4 regions of the Priestia sp. JNUCC 25 genome follow, and region 3 is predicted to be linked to each of the others. Evidence: riboswitches for the same ligand, from Rfam matches in the RefSeq annotation. Region 3 holds a riboswitch; each other region holds the start of a gene.
The links. Region 3 has a riboswitch for cobalamin ahead of JNUCC25_RS24520 (ribonucleoside-diphosphate reductase subunit alpha). Riboswitches for the same ligand answer to the same signal wherever they lie in the genome.
Positions count from the first base shown of each region.

Region 1: another riboswitch for cobalamin. It lies ahead of JNUCC25_RS13265 ((2Fe-2S) ferredoxin domain-containing protein); the one in region 3 lies ahead of JNUCC25_RS24520 (ribonucleoside-diphosphate reductase subunit alpha).
Region 2: another riboswitch for cobalamin. It lies ahead of JNUCC25_RS01670 (HoxN/HupN/NixA family nickel/cobalt transporter); the one in region 3 lies ahead of JNUCC25_RS24520 (ribonucleoside-diphosphate reductase subunit alpha).
Region 4: another riboswitch for cobalamin. It lies ahead of metE (5-methyltetrahydropteroyltriglutamate--homocysteine S-methyltransferase); the one in region 3 lies ahead of JNUCC25_RS24520 (ribonucleoside-diphosphate reductase subunit alpha).

Region 1 is NZ_CM132211.1:2,599,572-2,607,094, reverse strand. It holds gene brnQ (branched-chain amino acid transport system II carrier protein) at 1-634, opposite strand, end outside; gene JNUCC25_RS13280 (cation:dicarboxylate symporter family transporter) at 1,021-2,292, shown strand; gene JNUCC25_RS13275 (M42 family metallopeptidase) at 2,400-3,437, shown strand; gene JNUCC25_RS13270 (hypothetical protein) at 3,790-3,948, shown strand; cobalamin riboswitch at 4,095-4,273, shown strand; cobalamin riboswitch at 4,392-4,571, shown strand; gene JNUCC25_RS13265 ((2Fe-2S) ferredoxin domain-containing protein) at 4,673-5,053, shown strand; gene cobJ (precorrin-3B C(17)-methyltransferase) at 5,067-6,689, shown strand; gene JNUCC25_RS13255 (sirohydrochlorin chelatase) at 6,708-7,523, shown strand, end outside.
Region 2 is NZ_CM132211.1:304,956-312,478, forward strand. It holds gene JNUCC25_RS01650 (HAMP domain-containing sensor histidine kinase) at 1-260, opposite strand, end outside; gene JNUCC25_RS01655 (response regulator transcription factor) at 264-995, opposite strand; gene JNUCC25_RS01660 (undecaprenyl-diphosphatase) at 1,148-1,741, shown strand; gene JNUCC25_RS01665 (organic hydroperoxide resistance protein) at 1,894-2,313, shown strand; cobalamin riboswitch at 2,419-2,601, shown strand; gene JNUCC25_RS01670 (HoxN/HupN/NixA family nickel/cobalt transporter) at 2,736-3,533, shown strand; gene JNUCC25_RS01675 (M20 family metallopeptidase) at 3,763-4,926, shown strand; gene JNUCC25_RS01680 (DoxX family protein) at 4,996-5,418, opposite strand; gene JNUCC25_RS01685 (type 1 glutamine amidotransferase domain-containing protein) at 5,724-6,248, shown strand; gene JNUCC25_RS01690 (hypothetical protein) at 6,294-6,533, opposite strand; gene JNUCC25_RS01695 (DinB family protein) at 6,880-7,368, shown strand; gene JNUCC25_RS01700 (lipase family protein) at 7,394-7,523, opposite strand, start outside.
Region 3 is NZ_CM132211.1:4,676,276-4,683,798, forward strand. It holds gene JNUCC25_RS24515 (ribonucleotide-diphosphate reductase subunit beta) at 1-1,034, opposite strand, end outside; gene JNUCC25_RS24520 (ribonucleoside-diphosphate reductase subunit alpha) at 1,051-3,294, opposite strand; cobalamin riboswitch at 3,428-3,613, opposite strand; gene menC (o-succinylbenzoate synthase) at 3,894-4,997, opposite strand; gene JNUCC25_RS24530 (o-succinylbenzoate--CoA ligase) at 5,001-6,464, opposite strand; gene menB (1,4-dihydroxy-2-naphthoyl-CoA synthase) at 6,547-7,365, opposite strand; gene menH (2-succinyl-6-hydroxy-2,4-cyclohexadiene-1-carboxylate synthase) at 7,382-7,523, opposite strand, start outside.
Region 4 is NZ_CM132211.1:3,410,910-3,418,432, forward strand. It holds gene metE (5-methyltetrahydropteroyltriglutamate--homocysteine S-methyltransferase) at 1-2,242, opposite strand, end outside; cobalamin riboswitch at 2,393-2,581, opposite strand; SAM riboswitch class I at 2,661-2,771, opposite strand; gene JNUCC25_RS17760 (hypothetical protein) at 2,852-3,103, opposite strand; gene JNUCC25_RS17765 (metallophosphoesterase family protein) at 3,403-4,143, opposite strand; gene JNUCC25_RS17770 (hypothetical protein) at 4,140-4,277, opposite strand; gene JNUCC25_RS17775 (sugar porter family MFS transporter) at 4,849-6,228, opposite strand; gene araA (L-arabinose isomerase) at 6,376-7,523, opposite strand, start outside.

The sequences.
Region 1 (7,523 bases), 2.1 Mb from region 3:
TAATGATTCCAAAAACAAATGATGCTAGTGTATCCATTGTTAAGTAGCCTTCTTGGAAGCCTTTAAAAAATGCGTGTGTTGTATAAGCTTCGCTTGGTGCTTCAAATTTTCCAATTGGGTTCACGACGGCTACAACTACCAATATTCCAATAAACGTTAATTTAATAGGTGTTAAAACTTTTCCTACTAAATCGACAATTTTCGCAGGGTTTAGCGAAAAAAAACAGGTAATAGTAAAGAAAATTACCGTGAAAATGATAAGGGGAAGGTGCCCTGAATTTTCTGATAAAAAAGGCTTAACGCCGATTTCGAACGAAACGCTTCCCGTTCTCGGCATCGCAAAAAGCGGTCCGATTGCCAAGTATAAAATTGTAGTAAAGATAATACCGAAAGCTGGATGTACGCGACTAGCTAAAGACTGCAGATCCTCTTTTCCGGAAAAACCAAATGCGAGAACACCTAGAAGAGGTAGACCTACACCCGTTACTAAAAATCCAGCGTTTGCTGACCAAATATTGCTTCCAGCAGACTGACCTAACATTGCAGGGAAGATTAAATTACCTGCGCCGAAGAATAGGGCAAAAAGCATAAAGCCAATAACCACTATAAATGAAAAAGGAACTTTGTTTGACACATTAAAACCTCCAAAATTATAAATGCTTTTTATTATCGTGTTGAATAATTAAAATTTTCAGAATTTTATATTCGAATAATAAAAATAAACATGTATCGTATTATACTAACCTAAAATGCATATTTCAATATAAAATTTTATTTTTTTAATTTATTCGCTGAAATAGCAAAAATAGAAAAATACTTAGCAAAAAAATCTCAATATACAACAATTATTTGATATGATAAAACAGAACCGTGGCTTTTAAAAATTCGCATGTGCGGCCTTACATCCTTTTAGTAAAGAATTGTTTACACAAGGTGCTTTAAGGATGTATATTTATACACGGTTCGCGGAACCGCATATGCTCGATGGATGAAAGTCAACTGTGCGAAAGGAGCAAGAAAGTGAAAAGGTTAGGTCTAGCAACTCAGATTCTAATTGGACTGATTTTAGGCGTAGCTGTAGGTGCTATTTTTTATGGAAGCGATACAGCCATTTCTATTTTACAGCCGGTTGGAGACATATTTATTCATTTAATTAAGATGATTGTCGTACCGATCGTGATTTCAGCATTAATCGTAGCGGTCGCAGGAGTAGGCGATATCAAAAAATTAGGTAAGCTTGGCGGAAAAACAATTCTTTATTTTGAAGTTGTTACAACCATTGCTATTGTAGTGGGGATTATTGCCGCGAACTTATTCCACCCTGGTGCAGGGGTTGATATGGGACATATTGAAAAAAGTGATATTTCTCAATATGAGGCAACGGCAAAAACGTCTGAAAGTACAGGGATTGCTCAAGAGCTTCTTCATATTGTTCCGACAAACGTCTTTCAATCGGTAGCAGAAGGCGATCTTTTACCAATCATTTTATTTTCCGTACTGTTTGGTGTAGGCGTAGCTTCGATTGGAGAGAGAGGAAAACCTGTTTTAGCCTTTTTTGAAGGCGTCTTGGATGCAATGTTTTGGGTAACTAATTTGGTGATGAAATTTGCTCCAGTAGGTGTATTTGCACTTATTGGTGTTAATATTATAAAGTTTGGTGTCGGATCACTTATTCCATTAGGAAAATTAGTGTTCGCCGTTTACTTCACCATGATTTTCTTTGTGCTTGTGGTTCTTGGGATTATTGCTAAAATGGCTGGAACAAGCATGTTTACGCTGATAAAAGTGTTAAAAGACGAGCTGCTTCTTGCTTTTACAACGGCAAGTTCAGAAGCCGTTTTACCATCTCTTATCAAAAAGATGGAAGACTTCGGTTGTTCTAAATCGGTTACATCGTTTGTTATTCCAACGGGCTACACGTTTAACTTAGATGGTTCAACCATTTATCAGGCGCTGGCATCGCTGTTTATTGCTCAAATGTACGGCATCGACCTTTCCATTATGGATCAAATTCAGCTCCTTCTTGTGCTAATGTTAACCTCAAAAGGAATGGCTGGTGTACCAGGGGCATCGTTTGTAGTTGTACTTGCTACACTTGAATCTATGGGCTTCCCTCTTGAAGGCATGGCATTTATTGCAGGAATTGACCGCATTCTTGATATGATGCGTACCACAGTTAACGTAGTAGGAAATGCTTTAGCTGCTATTGTAATGTCCAAGTCTGAAGGCGAGTTTGATAAGCAAAAATCATTAAATTACACAAATGAATTAAAGAAATCAAACATAGCTTAAAACAAAAAAGCCGGGCAGCTGCCCGGCTTTTTTGTTTGGAGCTGCCTGTTATCTTTTTTGAAACATATGGTAAAATAAAAGAAATGAGAGACAAAGGAAGTGTCATAATGACGGAAACTGTTCAGTTAATTAAAAAGCTTGTTTCGATTCCCAGTCCTTCTGGAAATACAGAAAAGGTAATTTCATTTGTCGAAGACTATGTAAAAGAGCTAAATATTCAAACGTATCGCAATCGAAAAGGAGGCTTAGTCGCTACTATTCCCGGTAAAGATACAGATCACCACCGCATGCTGACGGCTCATGTCGATACATTAGGTGCTATGGTAAAAGAAATCAAACCGAGTGGACGTCTGAAAATCGACCTGATTGGAGGGTTTCGCTACAATTCTATTGAAGGAGAATATTGTGAAATTGAAACTTCATCAGGAGAAGTATTTACAGGAACCATCCTTATGCATCAAACATCTGTTCATGTGTATAAAGATGCAGGGAAAGCTGAGCGGAATCAAGAAAATATAGAAATTCGACTGGATGAAAAAGTACATAGCGCAGAAGATATTCGCAGCCTTGGAATTGAAGTCGGCGACTTTGTTTCGTTTGATCCTCGTGTAGAAATAACAAAAAGCGGTTTTATTAAATCTCGTCATCTCGATGATAAAGCAAGCGTAGCTTTATTGCTTCAGCTCATGAAAACAATTCAAGAAGAACAGATCGAACTGCCATACACTACGCACTTTCTCATTTCAAATAATGAAGAAATTGGGTACGGAGGAAATTCCAACATTACGCCTCAAACAGTAGAATACTTAGCGGTTGATATGGGTGCTATGGGAGATGGACAATCTACTGATGAATACACCGTGTCTATTTGTGTAAAAGATTCAAGCGGCCCATATCATTACGGTTTGAGAAGGCATTTGGTGGAGCTAGCTAAGCAGCATGATATTCAGTACAAATTAGATATTTATCCGTTTTACGGATCAGATGCTTCTGCTGCTATTCGTGCCGGACACGATATCGTACACGGCTTAATTGGTCCAGGAATTGATTCTTCTCATGCGTTTGAGAGAACGCATCAAGATTCATTGAATCATACGTATAAGCTTCTTTATTACTATGTGCAGTCGAACATGGTTCTGCTTTAAGAAAGGAATATTTAATTAATGTATTTTTATGCAAAATAAAGAACAGGACGGGATTGTGATGTCTGTCCTTTCCTTTCCTAAAAAAGAAGCCGGCTGTCCGGCTTCTTTTTTTAATAAATACTATATATTTTTTTACTGGTGAAGCAACAGTGGGTTAAAAAAGCACCTTTTTTAAAGAGGTACAATACTGCTTAAACCTTTTGTACATTGTGTTCATTTACAGAAGTTAAAATGTTTTTAAATTTTTAAAAGTTTCTTGTGACAAGTTTTGTAGAATGGGTTTTCAAAAGGAAATGGTTTCGGCATAATGTGGATATAGCGATCACTACAATAATCGGAGGCGAATCTTTTCATGTGGGTACTGACGGTATATGCTGGAAAAGAAATGAAAATGTTTGAATTTGAAACTGAAAAACAGGCGAGAGAAGCTTTTGCTAAAACAAATGGCTGTAAAGTTCTTTCAGAAGTTGTGTATTATAATGATCCTCATTTAACATTAGTAGCTATATAATGAAAAAACAAGAGCTGATTTTATGCTCTTGTTTTTTTATAGATACTTGTATCTTCCGAAAAGAATAGAGTTGAAATAAAAAAAAATGTACGCTATGATATGGTAGTTACTTCTATTATTCTGATAGTTTAAAAGGTTCATATATATCAAACAGCAACAGTAAAGATGCCAAGAAGGCTTAATAGGGAAACTGGTGAAATGCCAGTACTGTCCCCGCAACTGTAAGTGTGGACGAACGAGTATAACCACTGTGAAAAAATCACGGGAAGGTTCTCAAGTAGAATGATACACAAGTCAGGAGACCTGTCTTTATTGTGAAGTTTCTATTTCTCCGGGGAGCGGGAAGGGAAACGTTGGCTTAAAGTGGCATTCGTGTACACTCTTATTCTGACGTTTTACCCGCTCGCATATTAGCGAAGCGGGTTTTTCTCATATCCTAAAACTACATATCGTGCAAAAAAGGTGCGCAATGTTCACATTGCGTTAAATGGGAAGTCTGGTGTAAAGCCAGCGCGGTACCCGCCACTGTGAAGAGGAGCTGATTGCATATGCCACTGTATTCGGGAAGGCGCAATCAAGTGATGAATCGAAGTCAGGAAACCAGCCTTTTTCTAATGCGAAGCTTACCCTACGGGATATAGGTGGAAGTGCAAAAACTTAGTTTGAATTTTCTGCGCCTCTATCATTGATAGAGGCGCTTTTTTTAGTAAAGGAGCGAATGAGTGTGACGACGTGGAACTTAAATGGAACAAAACATCACGTATTGATTTGTAATGGAAGCAGCTGTATGAGAAAAGGTGGAGAAGAAGCCACGCAGGCTATTCGAAATAAAGTGACGGAACTGGATTTGGATGAAACGGTTCATACAACGCGTACGCGCTGTAACGGACGATGCAAAGATGCTCCTGTAGCTATCGTCTATCCTTCAGGAGATTGGTACAAGCAGGTCACTGAAACCGTGGCTCACCGGATTGTCAAAGAGCATTTAGCAGGAGGCTGCAGTATAAAGGAATCGCTTATTTATGAATGTGATCAAAATGGTTTCGTTTCTCCGGAAAACAGTGACTCCATAGAAGGAATTGACAAAGTAAAAAGTAACGCATAAAGGAGGAGCTAGCATGAAAGGTAAACTGTTAGTTATTGGATTTGGGCCAGGAAGCTTTGAACATATTACACAGCGAGCAAGAGAAGCCATTCAAGAAAGTGATATGATCATCGGTTATAAAACCTATGTGGAACTAATTCAAGGACTGTTAACGAATCAGCAAATTATTAGTACGGGAATGACCGAAGAAGTAAGCCGTGCACAAGAAGCTGTAAAGCAAGCTGAAGCGGGCAAAACCGTAGCTGTCATTTCAAGCGGAGATGCAGGAGTATACGGAATGGCAGGCCTTGTGTATGAAGTGTTGATTGAAAAAGGCTGGAAAAAAGAAACGGGCGTAGAGATGGAAGTAATTCCTGGCATTTCGGCTATTAATTCATGCGCATCTCTCCTTGGAGCGCCCGTGATGCACGATGCTTGTACGATTAGTTTAAGTGACCACCTTACGCCTTGGGAGCTAATCGAAAAAAGAATTGAAGCAGCTGCACAAGCAGATTTCGTAGTGGCTTTTTACAACCCAAAAAGCGGAAGACGAACAAGACAAATTGTTGAAGCGCAAAGGATTCTATTAAAGTACCGTTCCCCTGATACGCCTGTTGGTCTTGTTAAAAGCGCTTATCGTGACCGTGAAGAAGTCGTAATGACCAACTTAAAAGACATGTTAAACCATGAAATAGGCATGCTGACTACCGTTGTTGTCGGAAATTCATCTACATTCTTTTACGACGATTTAATGATTACACCGCGAGGATATCAGCGGAAATATACCCTCAACCAAACGGAGCAGCCGCTAAGACCGCATCAGCGACTTCGAAAAGAAGCAGAACCATGGGCTCTCGATCAAGAAGAGACTGTAAAGCAAACAGCTTCAGCTATTGAAGCAGTTCAGAACACAAGAGAAGAAAAAGCAACTTCACGAGCTCTTGCAGAAGAAGCGCTTCAAGCAATTTTAGGTGAATCCACTTCTGCGGTCGTACACCAGCCAATCGAGTCTATCTTTGAAGTAGCAGTTAGTCCAGGACTTGCAAATAAGAAATTCACGCCTGTTCAAATGACAACACTAGCGGAAGTTGTTGGTGAAAAAGGTACGATGGAGTATACACCTGACCATCAAATTAAACTGCAAATTCCAACGGCTCAGCCAGATGTGATTATTAAAAAGCTCCAAGCAGCTTCCTTTTTACTATCTCCGGTCGGAGACGTGTTCACAATCAAAGCGTGTGATTTTTGCGATGGAGAAAAAAGCGATGCTATTCCACATACGGAAGAATTACAAAAGCGCCTCGGGGGAATGGACATGCCAAAAGAGCTGAAGCTTGGTATCAATGGATGCGGTATGGCTTGTTACGGCGCTGTTCAAGAAGATATCGGCATTGTCTATAGAAAAGGTGCGTTTGATTTATTTTTAGGAGCTAAAACGGTTGGACGCAATGCGCATTCAGGTCAAATTGTGGCGGAAGGCATAGCACCCGATGAAATTGTTGAAATAGTGGAGAACATTATCCATGAATATAAAGAAAAAGGTCATCCTAATGAGCGATTTCATAAATTCTTTAAGCGTGTGAAGAACGTTTATGGATTCGACTATCAAGATATAACACCAAAAATAAAAGTAGAACCAGCTCCGTGTGGAGATTAAAAAATAGGAGGACATTATATGAAATCAGTTTTATTTGTCGGTCATGGAAGCAGAGATCCTGAAGGGAACGATCAAATTCGGGAATTTATTTCGACTATGAAGCATGATTGGGACGCATCTATTTTAGTAGAAACGTGTTTTCTAGAATTTGAACGCCCAAATGTAAGTCAAGGCATTGATACATGTGTGGCAAAAGGAGCACAAGATGTAGTTGTAATTCCAATTATGCTTTTGCCTGCTGGACACTCTAAAATACATATTCCGGCGGCTATAGATGAAGCAAAGGAAAAATATCCACACGTAAACTTCGTATACGGACGTCCCATTGGCGTTCATGAAGAAGCCCTTGAAATTTTAAAAACGAGATTACAAGAATCAGGAGAGAATTTAGAAACTCCAGCTGAAGACACGGCTGTTATTGTCTTAGGGCGAGGAGGAAGTGATCCTGATGCAAACAGTGATTTATATAAAATTACGCGCCTTCTTTGGGAAAAAACAAATTATAAAATCGTCGAAACTTCTTTTATGGGCGTGACCGCACCACTGATTGATGAAGGCGTGGAGCGATGTTTGAAATTGGGCGCTAAAAAAGTGGTTATTCTCCCGTATTTCTTATTTACAGGAGTATTAATTAAGCGATTAGAAGAAATGGTGAAGCAGTATAAAATGCAGCATGAAAACATTGAGTTTAAGCTAGCCGGCTATTTCGGTTTTCACCCAAAACTGCAGACAATTTTAAAAGAACGTGCTGAAGAAGGATTAGAAGGTGAAGTGAAAATGAACTGCGATACGTGTCAATATCGCCTCGGCATTATGGAGCATATTGATCACCAC
Region 2 (7,523 bases), 690 kb from region 3:
ACTAAAGGACTGCCGGATTTAGGTAAAATACGAATCATCCCGTTAGGAGGCAAATAGGCACGAAGCAAATTGGCTTGTTTAACCGTCGCACTCGTTTGCTTTAGCCCATTTGTTACATTGCTTGTTTCTGCTTGCAAACGTTCAATTGCGTTGTCTTCCATGGTCTTCTTGAAAATGAAGTAAATCGAACTGTTTGCAATTACTAGTAAAATAAAAAGCAGTGCAGTTGATGTAAGAATAATCTTTGTTTGTAGTTTCATAAGCTACTCCTTCAGCATGTAGCCAACGCCGCGCACTGTTTGAATGTAAGGAGTTGAAAATGGTGCATCAATCTTTTTGCGCAGATAACGAATGTATACGTATACAATATTGGTGTCTCCGTAGTAATCGAATCCCCACACGTTTGTAAGAAGCTGTTCAAAGCTCAGCACTTGATTGTTGTTTTGAAGCATATAGACAAGCAAATCATATTCTTTAGGAGTCAGCTCAATAGCTTCATTTTCACGCGTGACTTCTCGCGTTTTTTCGTTAACGACTAAATTGCCTAGTTGAAGAGTGGCCGTTTCTTGTTCAGCAGGCGATGTTGATGCAGGATGGCGAAGCCATACGCGAATGCGTGCAAAAAGCTCTTCAATTTGAAAAGGCTTTGTAATGTAGTCGTTCGCTCCTAAATCTAGTCCGCTTACCTTATCAGGAAGGGCGTCTCGAGCTGTTAATAAGATAACGGGCGTTTGATCATCATTTGCTCGAATGCGACGAAGTACTTCGAGTCCGCTCAGTTCAGGAAGCATCACATCTAAAAGCAGCAAATCCCAATCGTGTTCTTGAAACTCTGCCAATCCTTCTGTTCCAGTGTAAGCCATGCCCGTTTCGTACCCTTCATGTTCAAGCTCGAGCTGAATTAAACGAGCAATTTTGCGCTCATCTTCTACAATTAAAATTCTGCCTTTACTCAACAAAAATTCCCCCTTGTGTCTATGTATAGTTGCGTACATTATAGCACGGAGAGATTCGGGTTGTATAAATGGTAAGGAAATCAATAGTTATTTACTAAATATATCATCAATAGCCCGAGAAATAATGTTCATTTTCTCAAGAAACTGATAAGATAGCTAATGACATTTAAAAATAAGAAAGGATTTCGATTATGTTATCAGCTATCAATTCAGTAGATTATACCATTTTCCACGCGGTGAATCAGTATGCCTCACACGTAAAGCCTCTAGATTCGCTGATGGTATTCTTTGCAGATTATGCCCAGTATGTACTTATCGTTTTACTCGGCTTGTTTTTACTTATTAATAAAAACGGCAGCCGTGTTGTAGCATTTCAAGCTTTATGTGCTTGTGCCACAGGAGTCATTATCAATAAAGTGATTAGTTTATTTGCTTATCGAGATCGTCCGTTTATCTCTCACCACGTGAATCAGCTTATTGATCACGCCGCAAATTCTTCATTTCCAAGCGATCATGCTACATCTGCATTAGTTATCACTTTTACCATTTGGCTGCATTTCAAACGTTCAGGGCGCATGTGGGTTGTCATGGGCGTACTCATTGCCTTTTCACGCGTATGGGTTGGCGTTCATTATCCATTCGATGTGTTAACAGGAGCCGTTTTAGGCTGCGTGCTGGCGCTGTTTATTCATTATGTTATTTTTAATACGAAACTGATGAGGGCTATTACCAACTTGTCTATTTTTCGAAAATCAGCTTATGACGAACAGTCTCAATATTATTAAGAAAAAGTCGCAAATAAGCGGCTTTTTTTATTGGGAAATTTTTAATGTATTTAATACTTGTTTTTTAAAATTAAATTGTGTACAATTAAATTACAGAGACGATAAATAAAAAACTTTTAATAAAATTAACGAAAAAGAGGAGAGGTTTATACATGAAAGCTTTATATGAAACAACAGTCGTTAACACAGGTGGAAGAACAGGAGAAGTTCACTCTTTAGATAACATCTTTAACTTAGACGTTGCAACACCTCCAGCGCTTGGTGGAGAAGCAACAACAGCAACAAACCCAGAGCAGCTGTTTGCAGCTGGATACAGTGCTTGTTTCAACAGCGCGTTAGAATTTATGTTGAAAAAACATAACGTAGAAATCAAAAGCAGTGAAGTAAAAGCTACTGTTCAGCTGCTTCCTGATAAAGCTGATCAAGGAGTGAAAATTGGAGTAGCGCTTGAAGCTCATATCGAAGGCTTAGATTTAGAAACAGCGAAAAAATATGTAGACCTAGCTCACTCATACTGCCCGTATTCAAAAGCAATCAGCGGTAACGTAGACGTAACGGTAGAAGTAGTTTAATTGCTTTAAAAAGCCCTGCTAAGCATGTAAAGCTTAGCAGGGCTTTTTTATTTGAATTTTCTCTATTCATTTGTAAGAGGTACTAGTATAATGAGGAAGAAAATGAATTATTCGCACAGTTTAGGTGCTCTTACATAGCGTAAGAGGTAACAGGGAATCGAGTGCAAATCTCGAGCGGTCCAGCCACTGTAAGCAGGGAGTTTTCTATCTTATCGTCACTCAAAACGGGGAAGGCGGTAGAAAATGATGATCTCAAGCCAGGAGACCTACCTATTCTGTACACTTGACTCTTCTAGGAAAGAGGCGGTGTATCAAGGTACGCAGTGAGCAATTGCTGTTTATTTTCATATGCCGACACAGCCTCAATTTCTATAGAATTGAGGCTTTTTTACGTTTTATTTTTAAAAAAAGGAGTGTAGGAAATGGAAGGTTTATCAGTTTTTTTACTTGTCTTTTTATTAGGAATCAGGCACGGATTGGATGCAGATCACTTAGCTTTTATTGATGGCCAGACTCGATATAATTGGCGAATGGGCAGCCGTTTTGCCCCTTGGGTCGGAACGCTGTTTTCACTAGGTCACGGAGGAATGGTGGCCGTCACGGCCGGAGTGCTGGGCGTGGTGATGAAGAATTTTACGTTTCCATCGTATTTCGATCATTTTGCATCTTGGGTATCCATTATCTCTCTCTTTCTAATCGGGACATTAAACACATATCATTTGCTTCGAACCAAAAATAAAGAGGAAGAGTTTCAGCTGAGCGGGTTAAAAGGAAAGTTTATTCCGAAAATCGCAAAAGGAACAACGAATCCTTTTTTAATTATTCTTGTAGGAGCATTGTTCGCTTTAGCAGCCGAAACGGTCAGTCAAACGGCCGTGTGGTCTCTAGCTGTAGGGAACGCAGGCAAGTATACGCCGCTTTTGTTAGGACTAGTGTTTATGTTTGGTATGATGCTTACAGATACAATCGATTCGATGATTGTACATAAAATGGTGAATGAATCGAGTAAATTTGGACAATCTGCTTCCCGCTTGATGGGCTGGGTTATTGTTGTCCTCGCGTATGGTGTGTCATTCTATTTAGCATTCACTTTCTTTAACCCATGGGCCGAAGTAAACTTTGAAATGGTTGGCGTTATTCTGTTTATTTTTTTAGTGTCTATGTTTGTTTTTGTGAGTGTGAAGTCAAAAGGGAAAAATATTAAAATAAATGTCAATTAGTCAAACGAAAGCTTTAATCTGTTGAAGATTGAAGCTTTTTTGTATGAATTTGTTGAAGTTTATGGCTATTTTCGGTCGGTTATGAATAAGTTAAAGTATTATCTGTATTTAAAGGATGGAAAATTGTCTGAAAACCATTATAATTAAGGATAATTTAAGGTCGTTATGTGAAACGTAGAACATAGTTATACGTACGATAAATAAAAGCATTTAATGCAAGCAGCAGGGGTTGTTTGGAGGAGGAATTGATTTGAGTCAGGTAATGGTAGAACAAAGCGTGTTTAGTTATTTAAAAGAACACGAACAAGAGATGCTTGAAGATTTAGTTGGATTTGTGAAAAAAGAATCACCGTCCTACAGTAAAGAGTTAGTAGATCAGTGTGGAATGTATTTAACGCAGCTGTTTCATAAACGGTTGGGGGTAGGATACGAAATCATAGAAGAAAAAGAAGTAGGAAACCATTTGAAATTTACGATTGGAGAAGGAGCAAAGCAGCTTTTAATTATCGGTCACTTTGACACGGTATGGGAAAAGGGAAGGCTGAGTCTAAGAACAGAGGGAAACAAGCTGTACGGTCCGGGAATTTTAGACATGAAAGGCGGCATTGTGCAATCTATATGGGCGATTAAAGCGATTCAAGAGCTTGGCTTATCGCTCGATAAAAAAATTGTGTTTTTCTGCAATTCGGATGAAGAGATTGGGTCAATTTCTTCTAAAAAATACATTGAAGAAGAAGCACAAAGGAGTGAAGCAGTGCTAGTAGCGGAACCGGCGGTGGCGGGTTCAGGCGCGTTAAAAACGTCGCGCAAAGGAGCGGGAATTTTCACCGTAAAAGCATGGGGACGAGCAGCACACGCGGGTAATCACCACAAAGAAGGAATCAATGCGATTGAAGAGCTGGCGCGCCAAGTGATTTTCTTGCAGGGCTTAACAGATTATGAAAAAGGTACAACGGTGAACGTTGGGACATTTACGGGAGGCAGCGGTACAAATGTAGTGCCGGAATATGCAGAAGCGCACGTGGATTTACGTGTTTCTACAGAAGAAGAAGCAAAACGCATGACGGATATTATTTTGAATTTAACACCCATTTTAAAAGGGATTAAGCTCGAAGTAACGGGAGGAATGAATCGTCCTCCGATGGTCAAGTCTAAACAAACGGAAGAGCTATTTGAATGTGCTCAATCAATCGCGGCCAAACTGGGTATGAAATTGGAAGAAGCAGCTGTGGGCGGCGGAAGTGATGGCAATTTTACAGCGGCCATTGGTGTTCCCACGTTGGATGGATTAGGAGCATGCGGAAAAGGAATACATGCGGAATATGAACATATTCAAATTGATACGTTGTCCGAGCGTTCTTCTTTATTTGCCAATTTGCTGCTGCAAATATAAAAAAAGCCCGCCTTAAACGGCGGGGACTAATCTGAAAGCTTATATTGGGAGAGTATAAGCTTTCTTTTTTTATTTACTGCTTTCTTCTTGAAGAGAAAAGGCAGTTTCTTTCTTTTTGAATACCACTGCATCAAGAGCAAGGAACTGGCTTCCTGCAAGAAATAAGTGAGCAGACATGGCAATTAAGGCAATATCAAACTCAAACCCGCCAACAAATCCGCTTTTAAGCTTGGCTGTAAAAATGGCGCCAAGCATAACTGCCACAAATAAAGCAGATACAACTCTTGTTGCTAGGCCAAGAATAATAAGAACCCCACCTACAAGTTCAATGGTTGCAACAATATATGCCATGAAACCAGGGATTCCTAAGCTATCGAAGAACCCTACTGTATTTTCAATCCCGCCTTGCCATTTTTGAAAGCCGTGTACTAAAAATGTAAAACCTAATACTAAACGAATAATAAGTGAACCAATTTCGACGTTTTTATTCACTTTACTTCCTCCTTTAAGTGTATTTGAAAAACACTACATTATGTAGTGTAAAAGCCCGAAAAAAGAAATGTAGTGATTAAATCAGAAACTCTTTCTTATTTGGATAATTTTACAACATTATGAACATCACACTACACATTGTAGTGTGATGTTTGTCCCCAGTCAAGTGAAAATATAAAATTAGACCATTTGGCATACAAAAATTTTCTGAAGAGCACTTGAAAAATCCTTTAATTATGTACAAGTTAGTCCCTTATTTTCAATCTTATTCTCCAACATGCTATACTGATGGCGGAGGTGTTACGATGCGTTTAGAAAATAAAAGAGTTATTGCGCTTGTTAGTGCAGACTTTGAAGATCTAGAACTATGGTATCCAGTGATGCGTCTTCGAGAAGAAGGAGCAGAAGTACATTTAGTTGGAGAAAAAGCAAACGAAACGTACATGGGGAAATACGGTGTTCCAGCCGTATCGGACTACGCTTTTAAAGATGTTGATCCAGCTGAATATGACGCTATTTTAGTACCTGGAGGCTGGGCGCCGGATAAACTGCGCCGCTACCCTGAAGTAATTGAAATGGTTCGTTATATGGATGAACAGCAAAAGCCAATCGGCCAAATCTGCCATGCAGGATGGGTATTAATCTCTGCAAAAATCTTAGATGGCCGAAACGTAACAAGTACGCCAGGAATCAAAGATGATATGGAAAATGCGGGAGCTATTTGGCATGATGAAGCAGTCGTAATCGACGGTCACATCATCTCAAGCCGCCGCCCGCCAGACCTTCCTCCTTATGCAAAAGCATTTGCTGATGTACTAGCAGAGCAATAAGAAAAAGCCGAAACCAGTGTGGTTTCGGCTTTTTTGTAAGATCCGCTAAAAAAGAAATGATAAAGTAAATAAAAAACCATCATTAAAAAAGCGAGCAGATGCATCTGCTCGCTTTTGTTCGTGTTTCTTATCAGTAACTTGCTTTTGCAAGTGTAAAAACAAAATGATTACTTTCTTTATAAAATCCATGATTACGGTTTTTGTATGTTTCGTTGTTGTTAGGGCACAATTAGCATTGATTGTGCTTGCATGGATTTCATCCATTGCCGCGGTTTGTTTTTCCACATGATCGATTAACCTAAACGACGCAAGCCCTACCTCTCTTGCATCCTTACGGCTCCGAAGCCGATCCAGTGTGAATAAGTTTTGTTCAAAGACATGTGTCGAATGCCAGTATTTTTACCTTGCATTGTACGATACATCCTTTCAAGTTACTTTCACTATGTCCAGCTCTTAAAGAAAAGCCAGAAGTCTAAATATAACACCTCAGTTGATCTATGTCAAATAGAAAATATGATTTTTTCACGTGAAACAATTGCAGCTAAAACATAGTTAAGTAAAGGGATATCCTTTTTATATAGAAGAGTTTTTTGATACGATAAGCTAGAGGAATCCTAGAGGAGGATTAAATATGAATAAAAATGAACAGTTTCGAAATGACGTATTGAGCAGTGTAGAATCATTAACATATGAACAATTAAATCAACAGCCAGCATCTAATACATGGAGCGTTATGCAAGTATTAGAACATTTATATTTGATGGAGCGCATGATTGTTTCACGTGTAAAGGATCAGTTAGAAAACGGTGTGGATCAGCCGACGGAAGATAAGCCGTTTCATTTAGCGGTAGACCGTTCACGGAAGGTAGATGCACCGGCTCAAGTTACGCCTTCTAATGAAAAGCAGACATTAGAAGAAATGAAGAGTAAGCTGGCAGAATCAAGAGCGGCTTTAATAGAGCTAGAAGAAACAGCAAGTGAAGACAAGCTAAAGCAAAAATCATTTCCACACCCTGTGTTTGGGTTAATGGATTTAAAGCAGTGGATTGATTTTATTGGCTATCATGAAAAGCGTCATCAAGAACAAATAGAAGAAATCAAAGCAGTAATTGGTGCATAAAAAAACAGGCAGTCCGCCTGTTTTTTTATTTTTGGACCAAAATAGGATAGTCCGACATCATCCAAATACCAACACTGTATGTTTGGGGATTATGGTTCCCTACGGTAGAGCCTGTTTGAATCGTAAACGAGAGTTGCAGAGGATCCTGATCGTAA
Region 3 (7,523 bases):
TCAAATCCATTCGCATCTGATGCTTTTGTATATTGTCTTGATTTCTGTTCAAAGAAATCCGTTTTCCCTAAATCTACCTCTTGATAAGCAATAATCCAACGAAGAGGATTTTCAATCGGTGCTTCTGGGAAAGCAGCTCGACCGAAGCCTAACTGATTACAGCGTTTATTAGCCATGTATTCAATATACTGCTGCAGTTCTTTCATCGTGATGCCGTCGAATTTTTCTCCGATAACAGATTCCGCCCATTCAATTTCAAGACGAGCTGCCTCTTGGAACGTTTCAACTACAAACGTTTCTAGCTCCTCCGTACGATAAGCTGGATTTTCATTTAGTACTTCCTTGAAAATCTTTTCAAATAACCCAACGTGAAGCTGTTCATCACGATTGATATAGTTAATCATCGTAGATGTCGCCACCATCTTTTGATTTCTCGCAAGATTATAGAAGAAAGCAAATCCGCTATAGAAGAAAAGGCCTTCTAAAATAACATCATATACCATAGACTTCAAAAAGTTTTCAACCGTTGCTTCTTCGCTAAATGCTTTATATCCGTTTGTAATAAAGTCATTTCGAGCGCGAAGCTTTTCGTCTGTGCGCCAGTATTCAAATACTTCATCTTGTTTTCCTTTTGGTACAAGACTTGATAAAACATATGAATACGAATGATTATGAACCACTTCTTGCTGCGCTAAAATAATCATTAGAGCATTAATCGAAGAATCGGTTACATAGTCAGCTACTTTGCTAGCATAATCTGATTGAATACTGTCCAGTAGCGCCAGCAAGCCAATAATTTTTAAAAAGCTCTCTTGTTCGTCAGCCGTTAACTGAGGGAACTGCTTAATATCTTGACCCATATTAATTTCAAACGGCGTCCAGAAGTTAGCTAGCATACGTTTGTATTTAGGGAACGCCCATGAAAATCGGACGTCATCCCAGTTTAGAATATTTGAGCTCTTGCCGTTAATGATTCCTGTCGAACGGTTCGGAGCTGTTTCGTTCATTAATTCTCGTTTTAACATGCTTGTCATCAATTATTCACTCCTTTTAACTATGACAGCTTTCACATTCTTCAATGACTTCACTTGATGTTGAACGTACGTAGTAGGTCGTTTTTAACTTTTCTTTCCATGCCGTCATATGAAGATCCAGCAGCTCTTTTGCTCGGATATCATTTTGCACATATAAGTTGAATGAAATGGATTGATCAATATGGCGCTGTCGCTTGGCGTTTTGCTTAATGCTCCAGTGCTGATCAATTAAATAAACGGACTTATAATACCAGTTTGTTGCTGGTGATAAATCTGGTGCCGTCACCGGGATTTTATAGTTTTTCTTTTCCTCTGAATAAAACTTACGGAAAATAGGATCAATACTTGCAGTAGAACCCGCGATAATAGATGTTGATGAATTAGGTGCTACAGCCATTAAGTAGCCATTTCTTATCCCATTGCTTTGAACTTCGTTACGTAGTTCACTCCACGCTTCGCTTGTGTATTTACGTGTTTCAAAATAAGCGCCTGACTCAAAATCTGAGCCTTTAAATAATGGATATGCACCTTTTTCTTTAGCTAAGTTCATGCTTGCCTGTACGGTTAAGTAAGCAATTTGCTCATATAATTCATCGCAATATGCTACCGCTTCATCTGTTTCCCATGCTATTTTCTTTAAGGCAAGCAAATGGTTCCAACCAAATGTGCCAAGCCCTACTGCGCGGTACTTTTGGTTTGTTAGTTTTGCTTGAAGTACCGGCAAATCATTTAACTCAATAACGTTATCAAGCATGCGTACTTGAATTGGAATTAAACGTTCAAGCACATCTTCAGTTACGGCTCTCGCTAAGTTGATAGAAGAAAGATTACATACAACAAAATCGCCCGGATTCTTTGTAATAATAATTTTTCCGTCTTCCGTAATTTCCTCTGTTACGACCGTTGTGCTTTGGTTTTGCGTAATTTCTGTACATAAGTTGCTGCAGTAGATCATGCCCTCGTGGCGGTTTTGATTAGCTCGGTTAACCGTATCACGATAGAACATATAAGGCGTTCCGGTTTCAAGCTGCGAAAGCATAATGCGCTTGAAGATTTCAATAGCAGGTACTGTTTCTCTTGAAAGCTGTTCATTATTTACACACTCAGCGTAACGAGTGCGGAACGAACCGCTGCCTTCTTCTTCATCATAAAAATCTTCTAACGAGTAGCCCATCAGCGTACGAACTTCGTGAGGATCGAATAAGTGCCAGTCTTCACGTGCCTCTACTTTTTCCATAAACAAATCTGGCAAACATACGCCAGTGAATAAATCATGCGTGCGCTGACGTTCGTCACCATTGTTCAAACGCGCGTCTAAGAATGAAAAGATGTCTTTGTGCCATACGTCTAAATATACGGCAATAGCTCCTTGTCGTTGACCTAGCTGATCGACACTTACAGCCGTATTATTTAGCTGTTTCATCCATGGAATTGTTCCTGATGATACGCCTTTAAAACCTTTTATATCACTTCCTCGGCTTCTAATATGACCGAGGTAGACACCAATTCCGCCTCCATTTTTACTAAGCGTGGCCAAATCTGTATTGCTATCATAAATACCGCGTAAGCTGTCATCAATCGTATCAATAAAGCAGCTAGATAGCTGTCCGTAGCTCTTTCCTGCGTTTGAAAGTGTTGGTGTGGCAACCGTCATATATAGACTAGAAAGCGCCCAGTACGCTTCTTTTACTAATGCTGTTCGATTTTCTTTCTTTTCTTGAGACATCAGCGTCATAGCAATGATAAGAAAACGTTCTTGCGGTAATTCGTATACGCGCTTATCATGTGATGTCGCTAAATAGCGATCTGCTAATGTCAACAATCCAATGTATGTAAATAAACGATCGCGTTCAGGAATAATGACTGAAGCAATTTCATTAATTTCTTCTTCTGTATATGTTTTTAATAGCTGCTTATTATAAATGCCAATTTTTGTTAGTTCTTGAATAAGCTGATAAAACGAACCGTACTTCTCTTTTTTATCGTAACCTCGGTTGTCCGCTGCTTTTCGATATAGTTCGTTTAAGTAGACGTCTGCCGCTACGTACGTCCAATCGGGTTCTTCCATTGAAATACGCTCTAAGGCTGCCAAAATTAGTACGTTTGCAACCTTTTCGTCCGTCATATTTTCCTTTACTGTAACAGTTTGAATAACCTTTTCCTCATACAAAGAAAAATCAAGCTGCGTAAATTCTTTTTTTAAACGTTCAATATATGCAGTTAATTCATGTAGAATTGTAGGCTTTAATGTATTCACCATAAATATGGCTCCTCTCTTCACTTCAAAATAAAAAATCGCTCACCGTACCTCGGTGAGCGAATAGAACGAAGATAGAAGAAGACACTAAGTCTTTTCTCAATCCTCGCTCTACCCTCTCACCTCCCGAAGAAGATAAAACGACATAAAAAAGGCAGGTCTCCTGACTTATGCTTCTTTTTACTTTAAGGCCTTCCCATGATGTTTACTCACAGTGGATCTCCTTATTTCATCAGCATTCACAGTTGCGGGGACAGCTTTGGATTTTCACCAAATTCCCTTTTAAGTCTTTTTATCAGACACCTTTTTCACTGGAAAACACAAAATATAGTATTTTATTATGGATTTCAAAACAACATATTGTGTTATGTTATAAACACATTATATAGGACAACTTAGAAAACTATCAACCTATTTTCAAAAATAATTTTGTTTTTTACGATAAAACTCTTCGACCTTTTTCATCAAACTATTCCATCATAACATGTTTTGACACGCTTGATGGAACAATGTGCTCTTTTTAAAAAATTTGTCCTATTTTTCTACTAAACATTGACAACCTCAATAAAAAAAACCGTTTTTCATAAAAAAACGGTTTTTAATTATTTGTATTCTTTTTCAAATGCTGTGATTGTTTTGATAAACTTTTTATCAATATCGTATCCTATCCCCGGTTTTCCCTTCACCTTTATTACTCCGGCTTCTACCTCTACTTCGGGCTTAATAATATCTTTTTCCCAATAGCGAGACGACGCAGAAATATCACCTGGTATCGTGAAAGAAGGCAGTGTGGCAAGGGCGATATTATGAGCTCGTGAAATCCCTGCTTCTAACATTCCTCCAACCCAAAGTCTTACACCATGCTGGGCGCATAAATCATGAATTTGCTTTGCTACGGACATTCCGCCAACTCGACCGATTTTCACATTGATAATCTTACAGCTTTCTTGTTCAATTGCATGACGTGCATCTTCATAGCTCACAATACTTTCATCTAAGCAAATCGGCGTCTTCATTTGCTTTTGTAACAATCGATGATCAAGGATATCATCAGAACTTAACGGCTGTTCGATCATCATTAAATTCAATTCATCTAGTTTCTTCAATGAATCACTATCGCTTAACGTATAGGCTGAATTGGCATCAGCCATAAGAGGAATGCTTGGAAATTCATCTCGAATTTGTTTCAGTAGCTCATAGTCAGCACCCGGCTTAATTTTCACTTTAAAGCGCTTATAGCCATCTTTCATGTAAGTCTTTATTTGTTCTTTCATTACGGAAATGTCATTTAAGCCAACTACCACTCCAGCTTCTACAGCAGGCCTTACTCCGCCAATTACTTCAGATAACGGCTTATTTTGCCGCTTTGCATACAAATCCCATACAGCACAGTCCAAAGCTGCTTTAGCCATGTTATTTCGCTTTAGAGGTTTGAATAGCTTTTGAACATCCTCTGGTTTTTGAAGCTGCTGATGAAGAAGCGAAGGAATTAAAAAATCGTCTAACATATGAAAACACGTCTGAATCGTTTCTTCCGTATACCAAGGAGATGAAAAAGCAACGACCTCTCCCCACCCTGTAAAACCTTTTTCATCTTCTACTTCCAGCAAAATCAATTCTCGATCCTGCACCGTACCATAGCTTGTTGAAAAAGGAGAAAGAAGCTTCATGTCAATTTTATAAAGATGTACTTTTTTTATAATCATCGATTAACTACCTTTCTGTATGAACGATGATAGCTTCCGGCGTATGATTTTATTAGAAGCCGTTCGCGGCAGCTCCTCTACTCGAACGAAATACTTTGGAAGTTTGTACTTCGCTAAAAATTGTTGCATGTGTAAAGATAATTCTTCATCTGAAACGTCTTCTTTTGTAACGATGCATGCTGCCGGAACTTGTCCCCATTTTTCATCGGCTACTCCCGTTACACCAGCCTCTTTAACAGCAGGGTGCTTCAATAAAATATTTTCAATTTCAGCTGGATATACATTTTCTCCACCTGAAATAATGAGGTCCGAACGTCTGTCTAATACATATAGGAAGCCTTCTTCATCCACTTTCCCGATATCTCCTGTATAGAACCAGCCTTGTTGAAGGGCTTTTTCAGTAGCTTCAGGTTTATTTAAATATCCTTTTGTAACATTTGGACCTTTAACAATGATTTCTCCTGCTTCGCTTGTTTCATTTCCTTTTTCATCTACAATTTTCATTGCACATGGAAATAATGGTTTACCTGCTGATCCCAGTTTTCGCAAACTGTCTTCAGGTGAAAGGGTAACGAACTGTGAAGATGTTTCTGTCATTCCATACGTTTGATAAACAGGAATTTCTTTATTCACACAAGCCTCTAAAATAGTAAGCGGTGCAGGTCCTCCTCCTAAAAGCATGCAGCGAAACGTATGCGGATATTTCCGTTCCCCTAACTCATCAAGCATATTGGATAGCATGGAAGTGACAACCGAAATAATCGTTACCCCTTTGTTTTCAATCGCTTCATTTACTGCTCTTGCTTCAAACCGTTCTTCTAAAATGATTTTCATTCCGTAAAAGACGCTCCGCATTAAAATAGATAAGCCGCTAATATGAAACAAAGGAACCGCTATAAGCCAGCAGTCTTTTTCATTTAATCCTAAATTAAGCGCTGAGCCAACGGAACTCCACCAGTGATTTCCATATGTCTGCAGCACTCCTTTTGGATGACCTGTTGTTCCAGACGTATACATAATGGTGAATGTCTCCTCGAGATTCCACGTTTTTTGAAAACCTGTTTCTGCTTCTGGAGAACTTTTTAAAGCAGGTAAAGTAAGCTGAGTAATGGAACTTTGGAATTCTCTCATTAAAAATGTTTCATCCGCAATAAGCAACGACACGTTTGCATCTGTTAGCTGATAATTAATTTCTTCGTTTGTCAAACGCGTGTTGACGAGCAGCAACCGGGCGCCAATATAAGAAACCGCATGTAAAATCTCAATAAACTCCACTCTATTTTTCATGTATAAAGCAATAGTATCGTCTTGCTTTACACCGTTAAAAGAAAGCTGCTGTGCTACTTTTTGAACACGTTTATGAAGCTCATGAAACGTAAGAGACGTTTGCGGTGTTTCTACCGCCACTCGATTTGGCGTCAAATATGCTCTTTGCATAAGCCCATTGGGAATCGTTTGGCTACTCATGAATTTCTCTCCTTTTTATACTGATTAACTAAATTAAATTGAAAAAACAGCCTGATGATAATCACCAAGCTGTTTCAGCTGTTTAAGGGAAACGTGGGAACTGTTGGAAGTCTGGATTGCGTTTTTCCTTAAATGCATCGCGACCTTCTTTTGCCTCATCGGTTGTGTAATAAAGAAGCGTTGCGTCACCCGCAAATTGCTGGATACCAGCTAAGCCATCCGTATCAGCATTAAATGCTGCTTTTAAGAAACGAAGAGCGGTTGGACTTTTTTCTAACATCTCTTCACACCATTGAATTGTTTCAGCTTCAAGCTGTTCTAATGGAACGACCGTGTTTACTAATCCCATGTCTAGTGCTTCTTGAGCGTTGTACTGACGGCATAAGAACCAGATCTCACGCGCTTTCTTATGACCTACGATGCGAGCTAAGTAACCAGAGCCATATCCTGCATCGAAGCTTCCAACTTTAGGACCTGTTTGTCCAAAGACTGCGTTATCCGCTGCAATTGTTAAGTCACATACAACGTGAAGAACGTGGCCTCCACCAATTGCATAGCCTGATACCATCGCAACAACCGGCTTTGGAATTACACGAATTAAGCGCTGTAAATCTAGAACGTTTAGACGTGGAATTTCATCTTCTCCTACATAGCCGCCGTGGCCGCGAACTTTTTGGTCTCCGCCTGAGCAAAATGCTTTATCTCCAGCACCTGCTAATACAATTACTCCAATACTTGCATCGTCACGAGCATAAGCAAATGCATCGATCAATTCCATTACTGTTTTTGGACGGAATGCATTGTGCACTTCCGGACGGTTAATCGTAATTTTAGCGATTCCGTTATATGTTTCGTATAAAATGTCTTCATACTGACGTGCTGATGTCCATTCAACTGTCATCTTTATTTCCTCCTAATTATGTAGTAGCTAAGAACTCACTTACTATTCTACCAAAAATCTCGGGTTGTTCCACGTGAATTGCATGGCCTGTCCCTAAAATAATTCTAGAAGTAGCATTTGGTATTAATGTTTGCATTTCTTTGGAAATTAAACAAAAC
Region 4 (7,523 bases), 1.3 Mb from region 3:
CTTTTAAAGCTTCAACCGTCTCGCTGATTCCTCTTGTTTTAAGGCCGCAGTCGGGATTAATCCAAAATAATGCAGGATCAAGTACCTGCAGAGCGCGGTCAATGTTTCGCTGAAGCTCTTCAAGCTTCGGTACGCGCGGACTGTGGATATCATACACGCCAAGTCCGATTCCTTGATTGTACGTATGTTTTTCAAACGCATAAATTAATTCACCGTGGCTTTTAGACGTTTCAATGGAAATCACGTCGGCTTCAAGCGCTTTGATGGCATCAATAATCTCTTCGAATTCTGAATAGCACATATGCGTGTGAATTTGCGTCTCATTTTGCACCGATACCGTGGCTAGCTTGAACGCATACACCGCAGCGTTCAAGTAGCTGTCCCAGTTTTCTCGTTTTAACGGCAATCCTTCACGCAGTGCCGGTTCATCTACTTGAATCATTGAAATGCCCTGACTTTCAAGTGCTTCTACTTCTTTTCTAAGAGCAAGCGCAATTTGATTTGCCACGTCGTAGCGCGGGATATCATCACGCACAAACGACCAATTTAAAATCGTAATCGGACCCGTCAGCATTCCTTTAACCGGCTTATTTGTTAGAGACTGTGCGTAGACCGTTTCTTTGATCGTCATCGCCTGCTCATACGATACATCTCCGTAAATAAGCGGCGGCTTCACGCAGCGAGAACCGTAAGATTGCACCCAGCCAAACTTCGTAAACTGAAAGCCTCCTAATTTCTCACCGAAGTATTCGACCATGTCCGTACGCTCAAACTCTCCGTGCACAAGGACATCTAAGCCGATGTCTTCTTGAATTTCAATCCATTTTTTTATTTCCTCGTTAATGTACGCTTCATATGCTTCATCGCTTAACTCGCCTTTACGCCATTTTAAACGCTCTTTTCGCACTTCTTTTGTTTGCGGAAAGCTTCCAATCGTTGTCGTTGGAAGAAGCGGCAGTTGAAACGCTTCTTGCTGAACGCGTTGACGTACGTCAAACGGCGCTTGACGCGCTGCTTTATAGCTGTGCAGCTGCTTCAGCTCTTTTTGCACGTCTTGATGATTTCGAAAAGATGAACCATTTAATGCTTGAATCGCCTGTTTGCTTACGTTTATTTCTTCTTCTATCGACTCTTTTCCTTGCTGCACTGCTTTTGTTAAAAGCGTGATTTCCTTTAGCTTTTCATCTGCAAAAGAGAGCGCATTTTTCAATACTGGATCAATGGTTTCTTCATTTTTCACCGTGACAGGAACATGTAATAAACTTGATGAAGGCTGCAGAATCAAACGGTCTTTTGATACGGCTTCTTCAATTTCACTAAGCGTTAAAAGCTGTTCGTCCAAATTTTCACGCCAAATGTTTCGTCCGTCAATCACTCCCGCAGCAAGCACTTTATCAGTTGGAAAACCATATTTATTAAGCGCAGTGAGATTTTCGCCTCGGTCATGCACAAAGTCTAAACCGATTCCTTCAACAGGAAGAGACACAACTTCTTTGTAGTGATCAACGCTGTCAAAATACGTTTGCAAAATGACTTTTACATTCGGTGCCGCTTCCTTCAAAGTTTGATAGACTTCTGTGTAAAGCGCCAGGTCTTCTTTTGATAGCGTTGTAGATAAAATTGGCTCATCTATCTGCACCCACTCTACTCCTTCTGCCTGCAGCTCCGCTAAGATAGTTGCATAAAGTGGAACAAACTGCTCAACTACTTCTTTAAACTCACTTTTTTTATATCCTTTTGACAGCTTCACAAATGTTACTGGACCTAGAATAACGGGCTTTCCTTCAATATTCAGCTTTTCTTTTGCTTCTTTGTAAAACTGAAGCGGGCGATTTTCTACAAGAGACGGCGTACATTCCTCAAGCTCGGGTACGATGTAGTGATAATTTGTGTTAAACCATTTCGTCATCGTAGAAGCTACCGCACCTTTTGTTCCTCTCGCGATATCAAAATACGTTTCAAGCGATACTAGTCCTCCGTCATACTCAAAGCGTTTAGGCACTAAACCAAACATAACAGCTGTATCTAACACGTGATCGTATAAGCTAAAATCGCCGACTGGAATCAATTCAATTCCTGCGTCACGCTGTTTTTTTAGATGCGCTAGACGAAGAGCTTCAATTTCTTGAAGAAAGATACCTTTCTCTAGCTTTCCTGCCCAAAACTGCTCAAGCGCTTTTTTCCATTCTCGTTTTTCACCAATTCTTGGATAACCTAAGTTCGAACTTTTTACACTGCTCATTTTTTCCACTCCCTGTATATTTTTTTATCGGTAAACTAAAAAATCTCTCTTTTCGAAATGAAAAGAGAGATAATACGCATACTTAACTAGAGTTGAGACAGCCTGTTTTTCTCAACACGTATTCCTCACTCCTCTCTATATCCCGTAGAGCTTAAGTGCATACAACAGGCAGGTCTCCTGACTTAGGTTCATAGCTTCCTATCCCTTCCCATTTCAACATGAAACAGTGGTTAATAAGTTGCTCCCCATTACAGTGGCGGGACCGCGCCGGCTTTTCACCGGTCTTCCCTTTTAAGCTGCGTACATTCGTTACACAGCACCTGATGCATTTTTATAAAATTGTCCATTCAAAACATATTCACATAAAATAAAAAGCCTCTCTATCACGAATAGAGAGGCATAGTATCTATGAAATCCTCTCTTATTTTTCAAAGCAGTACGCTTTGCAGGATGTAGCACCTTTTCAACAAGAATGTTAAATGGTTGCCGGGCTTCACAGGGCCAGTCCCTCCGCCTCTCTCAATAAGAGTTTTAATTGTTTATAATATTTTGAATGTAGAGTCATCTTAACACCTTAGATTTATGTTGTCAAAAGAAATTTCAAAAAAATTAGTTTTTAGGAGGCGCTGACGCTAATTTTTGCCTTAACAATTTGTAATCGTCTTTTCGGTGCGTTTCAATTAAATCTTTGGCTCCCTGGTGATATCCTGACGAATAAATATACTCTACCGCTGTTTCGATAAGCTTTCTTTTTTCTTCGGCACACTCCCGGTCCATTAAGGGGAACAGTCTACCTAAAAGGTCATTTAAATCTTCCTTGATAAAACGATCAAGTCCTTCTTGCATCTTTTCGTTTGCCATGATTGCTCCTCCATTTGCTGTGTATGTTCTAAGCCTCTATAAACAGGCATTTCACTGTAAATTTTAAGATAAAGTTAAGTCATTAAACAGTATATCAAGTGAATGTTTTTCTTCAATTACATATGTAATACAAATATATGACAAATATAGAGAATATATCATCATTCATTATCTATTATAACGTTTGACTGAGCCTTCTGCTACAAGGTTTCTGTAAACATTATGCATAATATTCCAAAAATCTGCCTGTGAATTACGGGCAGGCTTTCGGCTAAACATAGCTTTCCATTCTCTTGTTTTTACAAACAATTTCTTCGAGGTCGTCCAAAATCCTTCCAAAGAAGAGGTCCTAATATGTTGTACCTGCTTACAAAAAACTCCATAAAATTATAATTATTTAAAATTAAAGGCGGATCAAAATCAAGAGGAGCACCGGCGCCTCCTGACAATACAAAATCAGTGCCTCTTCCAAACGTAAATGTCCCGTTTCTATTTTTTCTAATAAACTGTTCGTCATATGCATGCACGTGGCTAACGAGAACTTTTTTCACGCGGTGTTCTTGAATTAAATCAAAAAATTCTTGACTTTGAGGAGTCGTTACAGGAAACCCTTCAAGATTTGACCACCGGCCAATATTTGGCTGCGCATGCATGGCTACAACGGTATTACGAGGAGCATCCTCTAGCTGCTGCTCTAAATAATTCAGCTCTCTATCTGTAAATCCGTATATTTTATTCTTGGGACTGATGACATTATTTAATGCGATGCACCGAAAGTTGAAGACAGGAATATCAATGACCCAGTGTACTTTTCCGATAGTGGCTCTGAAGTTTTCGAGATTGCTTTCATCAAGGTACAGTTCATCATGATTCCCTACGCATACAAACATAGGAATGTTTGATGCGATTTTTTCGACAACCTTAACAAAGTGCTCCAAATACTCTTTTTTCCCTGTATAGACGGTGTCTCCCCTATGAATAATAAACAGCGGGTTCAATTCCACCGCCTTTTTTAATACAAGCTCAAATTCACCGCTCATCGTGAAACAATTATCGTTTGGTCCGTCACCTCTGCTGTCGCCCCTAAAAACAAAGTTAAATGGACCGGATTTAATTGTTTAATTCTTTGCTTTAATAACTTTTCAGAACGTTCATGAAGCGTCAAATTCATCAACTAGTTAATCCCCCTATTAATAAATAAATTTAGTTAAAAGTAAACAAGCTTACTTGTTTATATGAGAATTTGTTGACGAAGGTCACTACCTTCTTGTAAGCAGAACGCACATTTAGCTTTCGTTTTAGAAATTGCTAGTTATGAATATCTATTAAAGTCCACTCTATGATAAGCTAACCTATCTTTCCATTTTATTAGGCACTAATATGACAGTGTAAAAGCTGAAATCTCTATATCTACTAATAAGAAAGAGGCTGGGGACGAACAAAGGCCGACATGTGCTGAACCGCTTGTTACCCCGCAGTTGATTTCCGTGCAAGGCTTCACTTTCCGCGGGCGTCCGATGAGCCTCCTCGTCGCTTGTGCTCCTGCGGGGTCTCATCTGTTCCGCTTTTCCCGCAGGAGTCTTCGCCTTGCTCTCCAATCAACTGCTAGAAGAAACGAAACAGATGAAACCTGCGTTCACCATAAAAAAACGAACCACTAATCAAACACTTTGATTAGTGGTTCGTTTTTCACTTCAGCTAAAATACTTTTATCTCAGCACCTTACATTTAAAACATTACGACAATCAAACATATTTATTACGCTCAACCGGACTTAAAGACTTCCTTGCAGAACGAGCTGCCATGTCCGTTTCAATTTGCTCTAGGCTGCGTCCTTTTGTTTCAACAACTACAAAGCGTATGAAGAATAATCCGAGAATACAAATGATCCCGAACGTTGAAAAGATCACGCCTAAACTAAACTGGTCGGCTAAAATTGGGAACACAAGCCCTACTGCAAGCGATCCCGTCCAGTTAAAAGCAGATGAAATCCCAGCACCGATTCCGCGTACAGAAAGGGGGAAAATTTCTCCTACAATGATCCACGTAAGCGGCGCCCAAGAAAACGCATAGCAAAGGATAAAGCAGCAAAGAGCAATTAACGTAACCCAGTTTACGACGACTTCATTAACGCCTAATGCTCCTAGAATAGCCGGTGTGAAAAATGAAAGAGCCATACCCGCGCCGCCAATCGTAAGAATGGTACGGCGGTTGAATCTATCAACAAACTGCAGAAAAATAAGTGTTGTCACAACGAAGATTACCCCAACGATGACCGTAAAACCAGCAGCTACCTGCGGCGCTAAACCAACTTGACGAGCAATGCTTGTTGCATAATAAACAATTGAGTTTGAGCCTTGAATCTGCTGAAAAGTTGCCATTCCGACACCGATAATTAATGCTAAACGAAACTTTTTATGAAACAGCTGTTTGATGCCTGATTGTTCATGAACAGCTATGCTTTCAATTTCAGACACTTCAGCTTCTACTTCAGCTGTTGACCGGCGAAGCGTACGCAGCACTTCACGCGCTTTATCTGCCATTCCGTTTTTAATTAAGTAGCGAGGCGACTCTGGAAGCTTGATCATACCGATGCATAAGACGATCGCAAAAATACCGGCGCTGCCAAGCATTAATCGCCAGCTGTTTGGAACCGGCTCAAAAATAAAGGCTACGATATAGCTTAATAATAATCCAATTACAATCATTAGCTGATTTAAACCTGAAAGCTTCCCGCGAATATGAGCAGGTGCGATTTCTGACATATAGGCAGGAACTAACGAAGAAGCCGTTCCTACTGCTGTACCTAAAAAGACGCGCGCAATCGTTAACGTAATTTCCTCTGGTGCAATCGCTGAACCGATGGAGCCTAAAAGAAAGATGATAGATGAAATTAAAATTAACTTTCTTCGTCCAAACTTATCTCCTAATAATCCGCTTAAAATGGAACCGATAATTGCTCCTCCCATTAGCGACGAAACCACAATCCCCAGCCAGAGCGGACTTAAATGAAACGCTTCACGGATATGACTTTCTGCACCAGCAATAATCCCAATATCATAACCGAATAAAATACCGGCAAATGAGCCGAAGAAGAAGATAAACTTACTTGATACTTTACTCATGATTATATATCCCCTTTGTATTGTCTTAGTTTTGCTTCCTACCACACTTATTTAAAACGCTTTCATTTGTTTCTAAAAACGGCGTTCTTTTACTGACGCTATATTTTCACTTCCAAGGAAGCAGTGCTCCCTCGGAAGTAGTGGTGCTTACTTAATAATGACGTACTCTAGATCAACAAGCTTTGCATAGCTCACGATTTGATCGGTCGTTAAATTTAATGAAAGTACCGTATGATGGCCGCCTCCGTTTTCAATCCACGCTTTAACGCCGTCTTGGAAGTTCGGCTTAATGTTCCAAAGCACGCGCGCTACCGGAAGATTTGGAGCTGGAACTTCCGGCTCAAATGCGGATACTTCGTTAATTAACAGCTTGTAATGCGTACCGAAGTCAGCCATGGAAACCACTACGCCTTCTCCTTGCTTACCGTCAAACACTAAGCGGGCCGGATCTTCACGGTTGCCGATGCCTAGCGGAGAAACGATTAGTTTTGGCTTATTTACCGCTAGCGTCGGGTCTACTTCAAGCATGTGTGATTGAAGCACAGACTCACGTCCGGGAGCCAATTCATACGTGTAGTCTTCCATAAAGCCCGTTGACTGATTATGGCTCATCACTTTGAGCAAGCGGTCAAGCGCCGCTGTTTTCCAGTCTCCTTCACCAGCAAAGCCGTAGCCCTGTGCCATCAAGCGTTGTACGGCTAGACCAGGAAGCTGTTTCATACCGTATAGATCTTCAAAGTTAGTGGTAAAAGCGCTGTAGCCGCCTTCGTCTAGAAAACGTTTAATCGCAATTTCATAGCTTGCCTGTACTTTTACGCTAGACTCCCATTCTTCTGCAGAATAATCACCGTAGACAAATTCGTACGCGTCGGCATATTCAGCAAACAAATCATTGATTTCTTCTTCCGTAACGGCATTTACATATTGAACAAGGTCACCGATTCCAAAGTAGTCAACCGTCCAGCCAAATTGAATTTGCGCTTCAATTTTGTCTCCTTCCGTTACTCCGACGTTGCGCATATTGTCGCCGAAACGCGCGACTTTAATGTTGAAGCTTTCGTTATAAGCAGCGGCTACGTCCATCCATTGTGCAATTTGCTGCTGTACTTGGGGGCGCTCCCAGTAGCCTACTACAATTTTATTTTGCTTGTTCAAACGCGCGTTGATAAAACCGTATTCTCGATCACCGTGAGCGGATTGATTCAAGTTCATAAAATCCATATCAATCGTTTCCCAAGGAATGCTTTCGTTAAATTGTGTCGCCAAATGAAGCAGCGGTTTTTGCAGTAACTTGG